2 regions of the Mesorhizobium sp. M0276 genome follow, and region 1 is predicted to be linked to the other one. Evidence: riboswitches for the same ligand, from Rfam matches in the RefSeq annotation. Region 1 holds a riboswitch; the other holds the start of a gene.

Region 1 (8,466 bases):
CGCGGCGGGCGAAACGTCCCAGCAGACCCTGCTCGGCACGGGCGTGCTGGCGCTGACCATCGATCAGGGCGCCCACACGCAGCGCTATCAGGGTATCGTCCAACTCGACGGCGAGACGCTGGAAGATGCGGCGCGTACCTATTTCCGTCAGTCGGAGCAGATTCCGACCGATCTCAGGCTGTCGGTGGCCAAGCTCTTGACGCCCGGCCCGGGCGGCACCCGTGAGCAGTGGCGCGCCGGTGGCATCCTGGCGCAGTTCCTGCCGCAGTCGCCCGACCGCATGCGCGTGCCGGATCTGCCGGGCGGCGATGGCGATCCGCGCGAGGAGATCCACGATCCGGCCGACAATTCCTGGCAGGAGTTGCTGGCGCTGCTCGGCACCACCGAGCCGACCGAACTGATCGATCCGACGATCGGTGCCGAGCGGCTGCTCTACAGGTTGTTCCACGAGCATGGCGTGCGCGTTTTCGGCAGCGTTCCGGTCGCCGACCAGTGCTCGTGCTCCCGGGACAAGATCCGCGGCATCCTCGAAGGCTTTTCCGCCCAGGAGATCAAGGACAGCACCGAGGACGGCGGCATCCACGTCGCCTGCGAGTTCTGCTCGAAGCAATATGACTTCGACCCGGCGGAGTTTGCGGCGGCCCAGTAGAACACGCCTTGCCGGCCGCCTCGCGGCCGGTGAGGCAAATTAATTCACCGTCCGCCGCGTCCCCGGCAGGTCGAGTGAAAATGCGGGGATGGCGATGTCGAACGTCTCGCCCCGCTTGTTGCGCATCGTGTAGTGCCCGACCATGATGCCGGACGGTGTCGAGAGCGGGCAACCGGACGTGTATTGGTAGCTGTCGCCGGGATTGAGTTCGGGCTGGTCGCCGACGACGCCAGCGCCGCGTACCTCTTCGACCCGGCCAGTGCCATCGGTGATGTGCCAATAGCGCGACAACAGCTGGACGGAATCGTCCGACTGATTGTCGATGGTTATCTGATAGCCCCAGACATAGCGGTTCTCGGACGGATCCGAGCGATCCTCCATATAGAACGGCCTGACCTGCACTTCGATGTTGCGCGTGACGGCGCTGTACATAAGCGGCTCCAATACAATCCGGTAACTTTCGGCGCTCCGTGATGGCCGGTCAACGGTGCGCGTCCTATCGTCGCGGTCTGCAGGGCAGGTGCCGGCAAAGAATGTCATTTAAGTGACACGTGACGATGGTCAATGATGGTGTGTGCCGATCAATGCTGCGCGACTCGGGCGCTCCGTCGAACTGTTGAGATCTGTCGTCATGCCCCTAGATTGTTCTGGTGGGCGGCTTTCCTGGAGTTACCGGATCTCGATGGAACTCACTCTCGTAGTCGCCACGCTTTCAATTGCTCTCATCCTCTCAAATCTCGCCAGCATCGTGCTTGCGGCTTCGCGTCTGAAACGGCGCCGCGCTATGGCGCCGCCGGCCGGCAAGCCGCGGCCGGTGTCGATCGTCGTGCCGTCGCGTGGCGTTGAGCCGTTCACGCTCGAGACGCTGGAGCGCGCCTTCTCGCTCAACTGGCCGCGTTACGAGCTGATCTTCTGTGTTGCCCATGCCGACGATCCAGTGGTCAGGCTGATAAACAGGGCGATTGCCCGGTTTCCCAAGGTGCCGGCCCGGCTGCTGGTCGGCGACGACCGTATCAGCGCCAATCCGAAGCTCAACAATTGCGTCAAGGGCTGGGAAGCGGCGCGGCACGACTGGGTTGTCCTGGCCGATTCCAACGTGCTGATGCCGAGAGACTACGTCCAGCACCTGATGGCTGCATGGCGACCCAATACCGGCCTTGTCTGCTCGACGCCAATCGGCTCGCGACCGGCCGGCTTCTGGGCTGAAGTCGAATGCGCTTTCCTCAACACGCTGCAGGCGCGCTGGCAATATGCGGGCGAGGCGCTTGGCCTTGGCTTTGCCCAAGGCAAGAGCATGCTCTGGAACAAGCCGATCCTCGATGCCAATGGCGGCATTCGCGCGCTGGCCGCCGAGATCGCCGAGGACGCCGCCGCGACCAAGCTGGTCAATGGCCTCGGCCTGCGCGTCAATCTCGTCGCCGCGCCTTTCGAGCAGCCGCTCGGCCGGCGCACATTTGGCGAGATCTGGTCGCGCCAGGCCCGTTGGGCGCGCCTGCGCCGCGTCACCTTTCCGCTGTTCTTCGCGCCTGAAATCCTGACTGGCGCGGTGGTGCCGCTGGTGCTGGCGCTGATTGCGGCGGCAAGCGCCGGCATCAGCCCCTGGGCAACCGCCATTGCCGTGCTGGCCGCCTTCTATCTTCCCGAGTGCGTCCTCGCCCGGTCGAAGGGCTGGTACCTGTCGCCACGCCTGGTCGCAGCTATGGTAACGCGCGACCTGATCCTGCCGGCGATGTGGGCGCGCGGCTGGCTCGGCGGTGCCGTCGAGTGGCGCGGCAACGCGATGACCATCGGCACCAAGGCGGCCAAGCTGGAAGAGACGCCATCCGGCGCCTGAAAGGTAAAGGCTTGCTATTTGGCCTTCAGCGCCTGCGCGATATCCTCAAGCAGATCTTCGGTGTCTTCCAGGCCAACCGACAGTCTGAGCGTGCCCGGTCCGATGCCGAGTTCGGCGCGCGCCTCATCGCTCAGGTTCTTGTGAGTTGTCGTCGCCGGATGGGTGATCAGGCTCTTGGCATCGCCGAGATTGTTGGAGATCAGCACGATGTCGAGCGCGTTCTGCAAGGCGAAGGCCGCCTGCTTGCCGCCTTTGACATCCAGGCAGATCAGCGTCGAGCCGCCCGACATCTGCTTCTTTACGACATCAGCCTGCGGGTGGTCGGCGCGGCCGGGATAGATGACGCGGGCGATTTCCGGCCGCTCGGCCAGGAAATCCGCGATCTTGCCGGCGCTTTCCGTCTGCTGGCGCACGCGCAGCGGCAGCGTCTCCAGCCCCTTCAGCAGCGTCCAGGCGTTGAAGGGCGACAGGCTGGGCCCGGTGTGGCGGAAATAATCATGCAGGTTCTCGTCGATCCACTTCTTGTCCGACAGGATGACGCCGCCGAGACAGCGCCCCTGGCCGTCAATGTGCTTGGTCGCCGAATAGACGACGATGTGGGCGCCGAGTTGCAAGGGCTTCTGTTGCAAGGGTGTGGCAAAGACGTTGTCGACGACCAGCCTGGCGCCGATGGAATTGGCGAGCGAGGCAACCGCGGCGATATCGACCACTTCCAGCGTCGGGTTGGTCGGGCTCTCCAGAAAGAACAGCTTGGTGTTCGGCTTGACCGCCTTTTCCCAATTGGCGACGTCGGTGCCGTCGACCAGCGTCGCCTCGATGCCGTATCTTGGCGCCAGCGTCTCGACCACCCACCGGCAGGAGCCGAACAGTGCACGGGCCGCCACGATATGGTCGCCGGCCTTGGCGCTGCACAGAAGCGCTGCCGTTACCGCAGCCATACCGGAGGCGGTGGCGCGGGCGTCCTCGGCACCCTCGAGCGCGCACATGCGCCTTTCGAACATGTCGACGGTCGGATTGGCGTAGCGCGAATAGATGAAGCCCGGCTCCTCACCCTTGAAACGGGCTTCGGCGGCCTGCGCCGTTTCGTAGACGTAGCCCTGGGTGAGGTAAATCGCTTCCGACGTTTCGCCGAAACCGGAACGCAGCGTTCCGCTGTGAACGAGTGCCGTTTGAGGCTTCCAGTTGCGCTTGTTGGTGCTCATCGCTCTTCTTCCAGACACAAAAAAACCGGCCGCGAAAGTCGCAACCGGTCCATACGGCCTTGCGGCCCGACGGTCCTTTAGCGACTTGTTTAACGTGGCTGCAAGCCGACCGGCCAAATCACCACGGGATAACGACCCTTTAGACCCGCGCCACGCTTGCGTCAATTGCCGGCTTGATTAAGAGGTTTGTACCAGCGGCGTTGCAGCGGAGTCAGCTTTGCGGCAAACAGGCATTCTTCCCGATCAGGACATTTCGGCGCTCTTCCAGTCCGGCGCGCTGAAGTCGGCGCGTGCGCTCGATGCCGACCAGATCCAGCCGGCCAGTCTTGATCTCCGGCTCGGCGACAAGGCCTGGCGGGTGCGTGCCTCCTTCCTGCCGGGTCCCAACCACAAGGTTTCGGAAAAGCTCGACCGGCTGCAGCTGCACGAGATCGACCTGGCCGAGGGCGCGGTGCTGGAGACAGGCTGCGTCTATATCGTGCCCTTGCTTGAAAGCCTGGCATTGCCGGCGAACATTTCGGCTTCGGCCAATCCCAAGAGTTCGACCGGGCGGCTCGACATCTTCACCCGCGTCATGACCGATCGCGGCCACGAGTTCGACAAGATCGCCGCAGGCTATCACGGGCCGCTCTATCTGGAGGTCAGCCCGCGCACCTTCCCGATCGTCGCGCGCACCGGTTCGCGCCTGTCGCAGATACGCTTCCGCACCGGCAATGCGCTGCTGTCGGAAGCCGAACTGCACCAGTTGCATCGCGCGCAGATCTTGGTTGCCACCGAGCCGCCCAACATCTCCGGCGGCGGCATCGCGCTGTCGATCGACCTCAACGGTGATCAAAGCGGTCTGGTCGGCTACCGCGGCAAGCATCACACCGGTCTCGTCGATGTCGACAAGCGCGCTGCGCAGGAAGTCGTCGACTTCTGGGAGCCGATCCACAAGAGCGGCGCTGGCGAACTGGTGCTCGACCCCGATGAATTCTACATTCTTGTGAGCCAGGAAGCGGTGCATGTGCCACCGCTCTACGCCGCCGAGATGACGCCCTTCGATCCGCTGGTCGGCGAATTCCGCGTCCACTACGCCGGCTTCTTCGATCCGGGCTTCGGCCATTCGGCGTCCGGTGGCACCGGCAGCCGGGCGGTGCTGGAAGTGCGCAGCCACGAAGTGCCGTTCATCCTCGACCATGGCCAGATCGTCGGCCGGCTGGTCTACGAGCACATGCTGAAGCGGCCGCAGGCGCTCTATGGCACCGATCTCGGCTCCAACTACCAGGCGCAGGGTTTGAAGCTGTCCAAGCATTTCCGCCCCGCGCGCTGAGCCGATTACCCGCAGGCAAAATACTTGCCTGGGCTGCCTCGCCATGCTTGGCTGCCTTTCTGGTCGTCAAGCTGGCGGCGTTCAAGGGGAACCAAGAAAATGCAGATTTCGAAATGGATCATATCGGCAGCAGGCGCTGCCATGCTGGTGATGGCGGCTGGCTCTCTGTCGGTGCAGGCAGCTGAGAAAATCAAGATCGGCACCGAGGGCGCCTATCCGCCATTCAACACCATCACCTCGGATGGCAAAGTCGAAGGCTTCGATATCGACATCGCCAACGCGCTGTGTGCGCAGATGAAGGTCGAGTGCGAAATCGTCACCCAGGACTGGGATGGCATCATTCCAGCCCTGCAAGCGAAGAAGTTCGACGCCATTATCGCCTCGATGAGCATCACCGAGGAGCGCAAGAAGCAGGTCTCCTTCACCAACAAATACTACACGACACCGCTCGCCCTGGTGGCGCCGAAGGACAGCGACCTCACCTCGACCGAACCGGCGGCCCTTGCAGGCAAGACAGTCGGCGCCCAGGCCTCGACCACGCAGGCCGACTATGCCCAGAATACCTATGGCAAAGCGGGCGCCGAGGCCAAACTCTACCCGACCCAGGAAGAAGCGATCACCGACCTGACCAACGGCCGGCTTGACGCCGTGATCTCGGACAAGTTCGTGCTGATGGACTGGCTGAAGAAGGCAAGCGAGGGCTGCTGCAAGCTGGTCGGCGACGTCAAGGGCACGGAGACACAAGCCGGCATTGCCGTCCGCCTGGAAGACACGGCACTGCGCGACAAGCTCAATGCTGCCATCGACGCGATTGTCGCCGATGGCACCTACAAGAAGATCCAGGCCAAGTATTTCGACTTCGATATCTATTGAAGCAGCAATCTCCCCACTTGAGGGGGAGATGGCCGGCAGGCCAGAGGGGGTCGGCTCGACCGGATGCAACCTTCTTGCGACAGATGGAGGTTGGCGCTTTACGCGAGGCACCCCCCTCTGTCGCCTTTGGCGACATCTCCCCACGAGGGGGAGATCACCCTTTCAAAGCGCCTTTACCGCCACCTTCACCGGCTGTTCGATCTCGAGCGGATTGCGCAGCGGCAGGCCGAAATCACTGGCCTCGATCTCGAACACGTCGCCTGGCTCGGTCTTGATGCCGTCGGCGAAGGACAGTGTCGCCGTGCCGAACATGTGCACATGCACGTCGCCTGGTTGGCGGAAGGCGGCATATTTGAAGTGGTGATGTTCGAGATTGGCGATGGTGTGGGACATGTTCGCTTCGCCGGACAGGAACGGCTTTTCCCACAGCACCTCGGTGTCGCGCACGATGCGCGAGGTGCCGCGGATGTCAGACGGCAGGTCGCCGATCAGGATCTCAGGGCCGAACGAAGCGTTGCGCAGCTTGGAATGGGCGAGAAAGAGATAGTTCACGCGCTCGGTGACGTGGTCGGAAAACTCGTTCGACAGCGTGAAGCCAACGCGGAAGGGCGCGCCGTCATCGCCGATGACGTAGATGCCGGCCACCTCAGGCTCTTCGCCGGCGTCGTTGGCGAAGGCCGGTGACAGGAGCGCCGCGCCTGGCGCCACCGCCATCGTGCCGTTGCCCTTGTAGAACCATTCCGGCTGCACGCCGATCTGGCCTTTCGCGGGCTTGCCGCCGTCCAGCCCCATGCGGAACATCTTCATGGAATCGGTCAGCTGCTCCTCGCCGTCGGCGCTGAGCTTCTTGTGCATGGAATCGCGCGTCGCGGCCGAACCCAGATGCGTAAGCCCGGTGCCGGTCAGGTGCAGATGCGCCGGGTCTGGATGGTTGATCGGCGACAGCAGCCGGCCCTTCTTATAGGCGGCCTCGAGGTCGACCGTCTCGCCAAGCCCCTTGCGCTCGATCAGCGCGACGAGGCCGACGCCGGTGCGGGCGGCCTCCATCGCCAGCGAGTACACGCTGCGGGCGCCATTGATGATCCGGGTCTTGCCGCCGTTGCGGGCAACGACACGGATGGTCTCGGCGTCATCGAGAATCTGGGAGATCAGCATGATGGATCCTCTCTCATTTGTCTTGGCCCGGCTGCCATTTGGCAAACCTTAACCTGCGCGGCGCGGACCTCGCCGCGCCACGGGTTGAACTCTTCGTCCGGATTGCGCTCGCGGGCCTGGTCCTTGAGGGACTTCTTTCCGCCGGCAGGTTTACCGGCAGCGCCGCGATCGTATGCCTCCTGCTTGCCTCGCCTAAAACCTGTTCAAGCCTTGTTCTTGTTGTAGACGTCGAAGATCACGGCGCCGAGCAGCACCAGGCCTTTGACCACCTGCTGCCAGTCGACATTGACGCCCATGATCGACATGCCGTTGTTCATCACGCCCATGATGAAACCGCCGACAACCGCGCCGATGACCTGACCGACACCGCCCATCGCCGAGGCGCCGCCGATGAACACGGCCGCAATCACGTCGAGCTCGCTGCCGAGGCCGGCCGCCGGCACAGCTTGTCCCAGCCGCGCCGCTATGATCAGGCCGCCAAGCGCAGACAGCACGCCCATATTGACGAACACCATAAGCGTGAGCCGCTCTGTCTTGATACCCGACAGCTGCGCCGCCTTGGCGTTGCCGCCCATTGCATAGATGCGGCGGCCGATGGTCATGCGCTTGGTGACGAAGACGAACAGCGAGATCAGCACGCCCATGACGAGCAGCACCACCGGCAGGCCCCTGTAGCTGGCGAACTGGTAGACCAGGAACAGTGCCAGCGCGCTGCCAACCAGCGTCTTGATGACGAACAGGGGAAAGGGCTCGGCCTCATAGCCATGGCGTTCGCGTTTGCGTCGTGTGCTCAGCCCGAAATAGGCGTAGGCCAGCACAGCGATCAGGCCCAGCACGATCGTCGTCATGTGCAGCGTCAGTCCGCTGCCTATGATGGTCTTGCCGGCCGCGTTCACCGTCGGCGGGATAAGCGTCAGTGGCCCGATGACATCCGGGATAAAGCCGGAGCTGAGGGCCTTGAAGCCGTCGGGAAGCGGTCCCACCGAGGATCCGCCGCCCAGCAGCGCCTGGCAGATGCCGCGGAAGATCAGCATGCCGGCCAGCGTGACGATAAAGCTCGGTATTCGGTGATAGGCGATCCAGTAGCCTTGCGCCGCGCCGATCGCGCCACCCACGATGAGGCAGATGATCGACACCACCAGCGGATTGCTCAATGGGCCGAGCGGCCAGATGACCATCATCATCGCCGCCAGTGCGCCGATGAAGCCGGCGACGGAGCCGACGCTGAGATCGATGTGGCCGGAGACGATCACCAGCAGCATGCCCAGCGCCATCACGATGATGAACGAGTTCTGCTGCACCAGATTGCTGAGGTTCACAGGCTTGAACAGCGTTCCGGAGGTGGTGAACTGGAAGAACACCATGATGGCGATCAGCGCCAGTATCAGGCCATATTCGCGCAGGTTCGACGTCAGCGCCGAGACGGCGATACGGGGGCGCT
Region 2 (8,466 bases), on a different contig from region 1:
CAGGTCTTCCGAGAACCGCGCCAGCATTTCGAGGATTGCATCCTTGTTGTGCAGGCACACGTCCCGCCACATGGTCGGGTCGGAAGCGGCAAGGCGGGTGAAGTCGCGGAAGCCCGAAGCTGAATACTTGATCACCTCGGACTTGGTTACCGACTGCAGATCATCGGCGGTGCCAACGATATTGTAGGCGATGATGTGCGGCAAATGCGAGACGATGGCCAGCGTCATGTCGTGATGCTGAGGATCCATCGTGTCGATGTTGGCGCCGCAGCGGCGCCAGAATTCCGACAGCCGTTCCAGCGCGTCCGGGTCAGTATCGGGCAGCGGCGTGAAGATACACCAGCGATTGTCGAATAGGTCGGCAAACCCGGCATCGGGGCCGGATTTCTCTGTGCCCGCCAGCGGATGACCGGGAATAAAGTGGACGCCGGCTGGCACATAAGGCTGCATCTGCGCGATGACAGATGCCTTGGTCGAGCCGACATCGGTGAGGATCGCGCCCGACTTCAATGAAGACGCAATTTCCTCGGCGATCGCGCCGGACGAGCCGACCGGCACCGAGACGATGACCAGATCGGCATCCCTGACCGCTTCGCTCGCATCGGTGGTGTAGGAATCACCCAGCCCAAGTTCTTTCGCTCGCGCCAGCGTCGCGGCACTGCGGGTCGAGATGGCTACGAGGCCAGCCAGCCCCTCGCGGCGGATGACGCGGGCCAGCGACGAGCCGATCAGGCCGATGCCGACCAGCGCGATCTTTTCAAACATCGGTGATGTCATGGTGTTCTAGCTTTTCAGGAATGTCGTGAGTGCGGCGACAACGCCGCGATTGGCCTCTTCGGTGCCGACGGTCATGCGCAGCGCGTTGGGAAAGCCGTAGCCGGAAACCCGCCGCAATATATAGCCGCGCGCGGTTAGATACTCGTCCGCCGCAGCTGCGGAATGCTTGTTGTCCTCGGGAAAATGCACAAGGACGAAATTGCCGACGCTCGGCGTCACCCGCAGCCCAAGCTTGGTGAACTCCTCGCTCAACCATGCCAGCCAGGTCTCGTTGTGCGCGACGCTGCGCTCGACATGGGCGCGGTCGCGGATCGCCGCGATGCCGGCCTCGATCGCCGTTGCATTGACGTTGAAGGGGCCACGCACGCGGTTGATCGCGTCGACGATGTGCATCGGCGCGTACATCCAGCCGATCCGCGCCCCACCAAGGCCGATCTTCGAGAAAGTACGGGTCATCACCACATTCTCGGCGCTGCCGACCAGCTCGATGCCGGCTTCGTAATCGTTGCGGCGGACATATTCTGCATAGGCCGCGTCGAGCACCAGAAGCACGTGCCTTGGCAAACCGGAATGCAGCCGGCGCACCTCCTGGAACGGCACATAGGTGCCGGTCGGGTTGTTGGGATTGGCAAGGAACACGATTTTGGTGCGTGGCGTGATGGCGGCCAGGATGGCGTCGATGTCGGCGCGCTCCTCTTTTTCCTTGATCGTCACCGGAACGGCACCCGCCGACTGGATGTAGATCTTGTAGACCATGAAGGCGTGTTCGGTGATGACAGCCTCGTCGCCGGGCGACAGATAAGTCTGCGCCAGCAGGCCGAGGATCTCGTCGGAACCGTTCGAGCAGATGATGTTGGCCGGGTTGAGACCGTGCACTTCGGCGATCGCTTCGCGCAGCCGCCTGGCGGTGCCGTCGGGATAGACGTCGAGCTTTCCGGCAATCTCGCGCGCGGCTTCGATCGCTTTTGGCGAGGGACCGAGCGGGTTCTCGTTCGACGAAAGCTTGTAGACCTTGGCGACGCCGGTAGGCGCCGTGCTCTTGCCCGGCACATAGGCGTCGATGTCCATGATGCCCGCGCGCGGGGTTGGACGTGCCTTGTCCGGTGTCTGGCTCATGTCGCAAAATCCGTCGAGAACGCTTCCTCAGGGAAGCCGCAGCGGAAATACAAGCCGTGGCCCGCAATGTCGAGAGGTGACCGCCTCCGGACAATGGCTGGCCGTTGACGCCGGCCTGCCGCAGCCCTAGAAGGGGTACGAACTACCGTGGTGATTTGGCCGGTCGGCTTGCAGCCACGTTAAACAACTTGCTAAAGGGCCGTTTGCATCCTGTAACCGGCTTTGCGACTGCAATGCCGGTTTTTTATTGCCCGCGCCGGCCGGACACCGCATCGGCGTCGATTTTCGAAAAGCACGGTGCAGGGATCAAGGTGTGAGATGGATGCAATGGCCGCTCTGCGTGCTCGCAAAACCAACAACGAGGCCGACCAGCCGTCGAGCCCGGTTTTGCGTTTTGGGCCTGACAAGCCGCTCAAGCTCGACGCCGGCACGCTGCTGTCGCCGTTCCAGATCGCCTACCAGACCTATGGCACGCTGAACGACGCCCGCTCCAACGCGATCCTCGTCTGCCATGCCCTGACCGGCGACCAGCACGTCGCCAGCACCAATCCGGTGACCGGCAAGCCGGGTTGGTGGGAAGTGCTGATCGGCCCCGGCAAGATCATCGACACCAGCCGCTTCTTCGTCATCTGCTCGAACGTCATCGGTGGTTGTCTTGGTTCCACAGGCCCGGCCTCGACCAATCCGGCCACCGGCAAGCCCTATGGGCTCGACCTGCCGATCATCACCATCCGTGACATGGTGCGCGCGCAGCAGATGCTGATCGACCATTTCGGCATCGAAAAGCTGTTCTGCGTGCTCGGCGGCTCGATGGGTGGCATGCAGGTGCTGGAATGGGCGTCGAGCTATCCGGAGCGCGTCTTCTCGGCGCTGCCGATCGCCACAGGCGCGCGCCATTCTTCGCAGAACATCGCATTCCACGAGGTCGGCCGGCAAGCTGTCATGGCCGATCCGGACTGGCATGGCGGCAAATATTTCGAGCACGGCAAACGCCCGGAAAAAGGCTTGGCGGTGGCGCGCATGGCCGCCCACATCACCTATCTGTCGGAGGCCGCGCTGCACCGGAAATTCGGCCGCAATCTGCAGGATCGCGAAGCGCTGACCTTCGGCTTCGACGCCGACTTTCAGATCGAGAGCTATCTGCGCCACCAGGGCATGACCTTCGTCGATCGCTTCGACGCCAATTCCTACCTCTACATGACCCGGTCGATGGACTATTTCGACCTCGCAGCCGACCATGGCGGCCGGTTGGCCGACGCTTTTGCCGGTACCAAAACCCGCTTCTGCCTGGTGTCCTTCACGTCGGACTGGCTGTTTCCGACCGAGGAGAGCCGCTCGATCGTGCATGCGCTGAACGCCGCCGGCGCCTCGGTGTCCTTCGTCGAGATAGAGACCGATCGCGGCCACGATGCCTTCCTGCTGGACGAGCCGGAACTGTTTGCCGCCATCAACGGCTTCATCGGCTCGGCGGCCCGGGCGAGAGGGCTCAGCGCATGACCCTGGAAAGTTGCGGACTGGTCTGTCCAGGATCATGCTCCACGCAGGAGGCGGCATCATGAGTGTCAATCGCGACCAGCGCGTCGACCTCGAGGTCGTCGCCAATCTCATCCCGCCGCAGTCCCGCGTGCTCGATGTCGGTTCGGGCGACGGCTCGCTGCTCGAATTGCTGCAGGACACCAAGCAGGTCGACGGCCGTGGGTTGGAGCTGTCGCAGCGCGGCGTCAACGAATGCGTGGCGCGCGGCCTCTCGGTCATCCAGGGCGATGCCGACAAGGATCTCGAATTCTATCCCGACAAGGGCTTTGACTTCGTCGTCCTGTCGCAGACGCTGCAGGCCACCCGCAACCCGAAGCTGGTGCTCGACGAACTGCTCAGGATCGGCAACCGCGCCATCGTATCCTTTCCCAATTTCGGCCATTGGCGGGTGCGCCTGTCGCTGTTCATCCAGGGTCGCATGCCGGTGACAAAGGACCTGCCCTATTCCTGGTACGACACGCCCAATATCCATTTCTGCACCATCCGCGACTTCGTCAATCTGTGCGACGAACTCGGTGCGACAGTGGAAAAGGCGACGGCACTCGACGCCAACGGCCAGAAGATAGGTCTGTCGATGCCGTGGTGGTTCTGGAATTTCTTCGGCCAGCAGGCGGTGTTCTTGCTGAAGCGGTAGCTGTGTTAGCCATGCATCTTTTTCGAAGAGGCCCTCTGCCCGTTGAAACTCCACCGGACGTTCTGGCTGGGATAAAGGCCGGGATTCTGATCTGCACGTCACCTCGGAGCGGCAGCAACTATCTCGCCGAGTTGATGGCAGGTGCGGGACTTGGCAAACCTCTCGAGTGGTTCGGCGGCCGCCGCGTTCTGGAACTGCCCAATTATCCGCGAGATCCCCGTGCTCAGGTTTTACGGGCACTGAAGGACGGACGCACCCCCTCGGGGATTTACGCAGTCAAAATATTTGCAAGCCAGTTTTCGCAAGTGTCCAAGACTGTGGACCTCCCGGCCAGCCTTCCAGCGCTGCGCTACGTCCGCTTGACCCGCCGCGATCTTCTTGGCCAGGCGATCTCTTGGACACGCGCCCGTCAAACGGGACGATTCCGCTCTACCGAGAAAGGCCAGAATTCACCACGCTACGACGGCCCAGCCATCGCAGAATCGCTTAAGAAAATCGGACTGGAAAATCTCGCGTGGGATGTCTGGCTTGCAAAGAACGGACTGCCCTTCCTGCCATTGACGTATGAGGAAGTCTTGGCAAACCCACAGACCTGCCTTGAGAAAATTGCGCATCTGGCCGGCACCCACATCACTTTTGGACCTGCGTCGGCCCTCAATTCCAGCCTTGAGGTTCAAAGAGACACAATCAATATGGAATGGAGGGAGCGCTTTCTGTCGCAGTACTCTGCCCTCTCAAAATTCCAGACCATCAGTCATCGAATTCGGGGGCTTCTTTAAGAAGCGGCGTGAAGTCCCAATTTTACCGCAAAGACAATACGCAGATTGTGCCGGACAATGGCGAAAACGCTGCCGGTTGATCAGCACGGATTGCCTTTACATCGCGACGAGGCGACTATATTCCCCCTGGTTATCGATAGATATTTGGGGCCGGGATGGTTGAAGAACGCGCAACATACTCGCTCGTCATGGAAATGGAAAACGCCAAGTCCATTGACTGGGACGAGATCGGCGTTGGACTGAAGGCTTTGGCGCGGGAAATCGCCGCAGTTTCCGCGAGCGGCCTGGCGCGACCGACGGTTGTTATCTCTCACGGCGCGGCAGAGTCGGAAACAGATGCGCTGCATCATAAAATCGCGGCTGAAGCACCGCAGTTGGGTCAAGTCTCCAACCTGGTCTTCACAGCTTTCCCCGGAGGCCGATACTACGACCTGAAGAACAAGGGCATGCTGGCAGCTGACGGAAATATCGTCATCTTGATCGATTCCGACGTCGTGCCGGAACCAGGCTGGCTGACGGGTTTGCTCGAGCCATTCAAAGACCCCAAAATTATTTGTGTAAATGGATACACATATCTTTCGCACGATGATTTTTTTTCAAGAACGTTTGCCTTGATCTGGTTTTTTCCGATGGCCCATGGAGACAGTCGGTTCGCGTCGAAGCGGGCGATGAACGCAAACAACGTAGGGTTTCGGCGTGAATGGATCGTCAGTCATCCTTTCCCGAACCATAATGGCTTCAAGGTTTCCTGCACGTTGCTGATGCGCCAACTGCTGCGTGAAGGCCACAAAATTCATAATGTCAACGCACGCGTCTACCACTACTCACCGCGGGGCTGGCGTTTCTTTTACTGGCGGGCCCTGGTTACAGGCCGCGACGCCGACCGAAAGTTCGTGGCCCTCAATTCGCCTAGTCGCATGCGACGGGTAGCCAAGTCTTTCAGCCGTTGGTTCACCATGTCGTGGCGCACAACACGACGCATTGTGGGCCATGCTCGGGAGACAGGGATGCCGCTTTGGCAAATTCCGTTCTCCCTGATTGTCGGTCAGGTCTTTTATAGCTTGGCATTCTGGGGCCAGTTTAGCTTCGCTGCCGGCATAGTTCGCGACGAAATCGAGATCGTGCCCGACTATATCGGGCACAGTTAGCCGATTTATCGCATCTTGAGCCGTGCCCCCAACGTTGCATTGATTTGGGACCAGTCAACTATTCCAGAACATCCGTCGCCTTATGCGGATGCTCGACCCCGTCGGCGAGCACCACATCGGCCTCCGAATTATCCGTGCGTAGTGCGAGTATTGCCCGGTAGGCGGGCGAGTTGTACCAGCCATGCACATGCTGCCTGTCGGGAAATTCGATGATGATCAGGTGGCCAGGCCAGTCGTTCTCGATCACTTCCAGATCGCCGCCATGAACCAGAAAATGACCGCCGAAAGGTTCCAGCGTGGCATCGATCTTCTGCAGATATTCGACGATCTGCGGGCCCATCGTGGCCTGGCGCATATGGGCAACGGCGTAGGCGGTCATGACTGTACTCCCTTGTCAACGAAGCCGAGTTGCCGGCCTCGCAAGGGCAATCTGACCGAACGCCGAGCATAAAACGATTACGTTCGAGGTAATGGAATATATGCTGTCCGCTGCGGCAGGCCGCTTCCGTGGTGATTCGCATATGCTCTGTTCGACGATGCTGTTGCAAATGGAGCGCTAATAACCGGAATTCGTTGGCTTGCGCGGCTCGAGTATCGGTAAAGTGGATGACACGGGCAGCTGCTTTTTGTAGCGTCGGATCCACTACGGGATGTCGCGGAAAGGAAGTTCGATCCATTCGACCGTTCCAAGAATTGAAAAGTCCTGGATAGACGCGCAGCTCTGCGCAGGAAACAGCTGACACGACATGGCCGGGATCATGGATCCAACACCTCTCGTTACCGTCATCACGCCGACCCACAACCGGCGCGAAACGGTGTTGCGCGCCGTGGAAAGCGTGCTTTCCCAAAGCATGCCAAGGCTCGAGCATATTGTCGTTGACGATGGCTCGACCGACGGAACCGAGGCGGCACTTGCCCGCATTCAAGACCCGCGGCTGATTTATGTCGGTGCGAAATGGCGAGGCGCCAATGCCGCCAGGAATGCCGGCATCGAGCGGGCCCGGGCGCCCGTGGTGACATTCCTCGATTCGGACGACGTTTACCTGCCGCACCGGCTTGAACGAACCCTGGCCCGCTTCGACGACAATTCCGCACTTCAGGTATTGATCAGCTCTTTTGTGTCCCTGAAGGGCAATCGCGCCACCAATTGCGTCAATCGCGATGCGTTCGTGAGCCCGACGATGCTGGAACGGACGCTGGTCGCACAGACGATCTTCATCGCCGGCTCCGCGATAACCGCTCGCCGCGAGGCCTTGCTGGGCATTGGCGGTTATGACAGCGACATCACCCGGATGCAGGACCGGGAATTGCTGCTGCGGCTAGCGCGCCGTCATGGCGCTCGGTTGTCCGAAGACATCGACTGGACGAAATACAACTCGGAAAACTCCATTTCAGGCCGCCGTGACGGCTATGTCGAAGCCTATGCGAACCTGATGGGCAAACATCCGCATATTGCCGACGCCTACCCGCATATTCCGCCATACATGATCTCGCGGCAGATTATCGCCGATATTCTCAGGGGCCGGATACCTCAAGCATTTGAGGGCTACATGGCCAATCGCTCGTCGAAATCGCTCGGCTACACGCTGCCGGAACTGATGCACGGCTATATTCACGGCCGGCGCTGGCGCCGCGATCTCTACAACGAGTTCCGCGACAAGTTTGGCGCCCGACCGGCCTAATTGCATGTCGCCTAAAAGTGTCCACCGGTTCTAGACTACGACATGCACGACAAGTTCCAGTAAGGCTCACCGGTCGAGTTCCGGAAAATACGGATCGGACAAGAACCGCCTATCCCGTTCGCCCTGCAGACAGTCTATCGGCGTCGCCACGTCGACGGGCATGATTCTCGCCTCGTCCTGATTGCCGCTTACTTCGAGGATCAGCTTGCGCCGGATGGCCGTCGAAAATTCGGCGGCCGCATAAATCGGCAGCACAAAGGAACCGGGCCCGCCGCTCACGCACTGCGCGTAATACTGGTCGAGATGACTGAAGGTGGGTGATGGACTGATCAGGATTGGCAATCCATTGACGACGATGCCCTTTGCGGTCGCCGCATCGCGCGTGGCGGTGACCGGCGGCCCGATATTGTTCGGACCGTCACCGGAAATATCGATGACACTCCGTTCGCCCTTGAAAGAAGTGTGATCGAAAAGCTCGGTGCCGAAGGCCAGCGCACCGGAAATCGAGGTGCCGCGGAAGCTGCGGAACGGGCGGGCCGCAACCTTGTCGGCAAAGAGGTTGGCGCTCTCCGCGCTGTCGATGATCTGCCAGCCGATGACCGCGTCGTCACGCACCGTGCCGGCCCATTCGAAATAGGTGAGCGCGATCCGGCCGGTGGCGCCGGCGCGAACAGCCTTGATAAAGTCAGGATGTCGCAACGCCTCGACATAACCGGCGCGCTGCAGGGCGAACTCCTTTTCGTCCATCGACAGCGATATGTCGACTGCAAGCACCAACTCGACGTCGACGGCCG

What was found. A riboswitch is a leader RNA that binds a small molecule or an ion and turns the genes downstream of it on or off. The one in region 1 is predicted to bind S-adenosylmethionine.
Region 2: another riboswitch for S-adenosylmethionine. It lies ahead of metX (homoserine O-acetyltransferase MetX); the one in region 1 lies ahead of NKJ01_RS06665 (O-succinylhomoserine sulfhydrylase).

Annotation. Positions count from the first base shown of each region.
Region 1 covers NZ_JAMYSC010000006.1:4,135-12,600, reverse strand. Annotated here, with positions in the region: gene NKJ01_RS06680 (Hsp33 family molecular chaperone) at 1-649, shown strand, start outside; gene apaG (Co2+/Mg2+ efflux facilitator ApaG/CorD) at 689-1,081, opposite strand; gene NKJ01_RS06670 (ceramide glucosyltransferase) at 1,332-2,483, shown strand; gene NKJ01_RS06665 (O-succinylhomoserine sulfhydrylase) at 2,498-3,685, opposite strand; SAM riboswitch at 3,743-3,820, opposite strand; gene NKJ01_RS06660 (2'-deoxycytidine 5'-triphosphate deaminase) at 3,903-4,997, shown strand; gene NKJ01_RS06655 (ABC transporter substrate-binding protein) at 5,097-5,870, shown strand; gene araD1 (AraD1 family protein) at 6,033-7,025, opposite strand; gene mmsB (multiple monosaccharide ABC transporter permease) at 7,229-8,466, opposite strand, start outside.
Region 2 covers NZ_JAMYSC010000011.1:71,221-79,686, reverse strand. Annotated here, with positions in the region: gene NKJ01_RS11095 (prephenate/arogenate dehydrogenase family protein) at 1-777, opposite strand, end outside; gene hisC (histidinol-phosphate transaminase) at 784-1,893, opposite strand; SAM riboswitch at 2,031-2,108, shown strand; gene metX (homoserine O-acetyltransferase MetX) at 2,221-3,390, shown strand; gene metW (methionine biosynthesis protein MetW) at 3,449-4,063, shown strand; gene NKJ01_RS11075 (Stf0 family sulfotransferase) at 4,012-4,842, shown strand; gene NKJ01_RS11070 (glycosyltransferase family 2 protein) at 4,998-5,990, shown strand; gene NKJ01_RS11065 (DUF1330 domain-containing protein) at 6,049-6,369, opposite strand; gene NKJ01_RS11060 (glycosyltransferase family 2 protein) at 6,737-7,672, shown strand; gene NKJ01_RS11055 (DUF1194 domain-containing protein) at 7,739-8,466, opposite strand, start outside.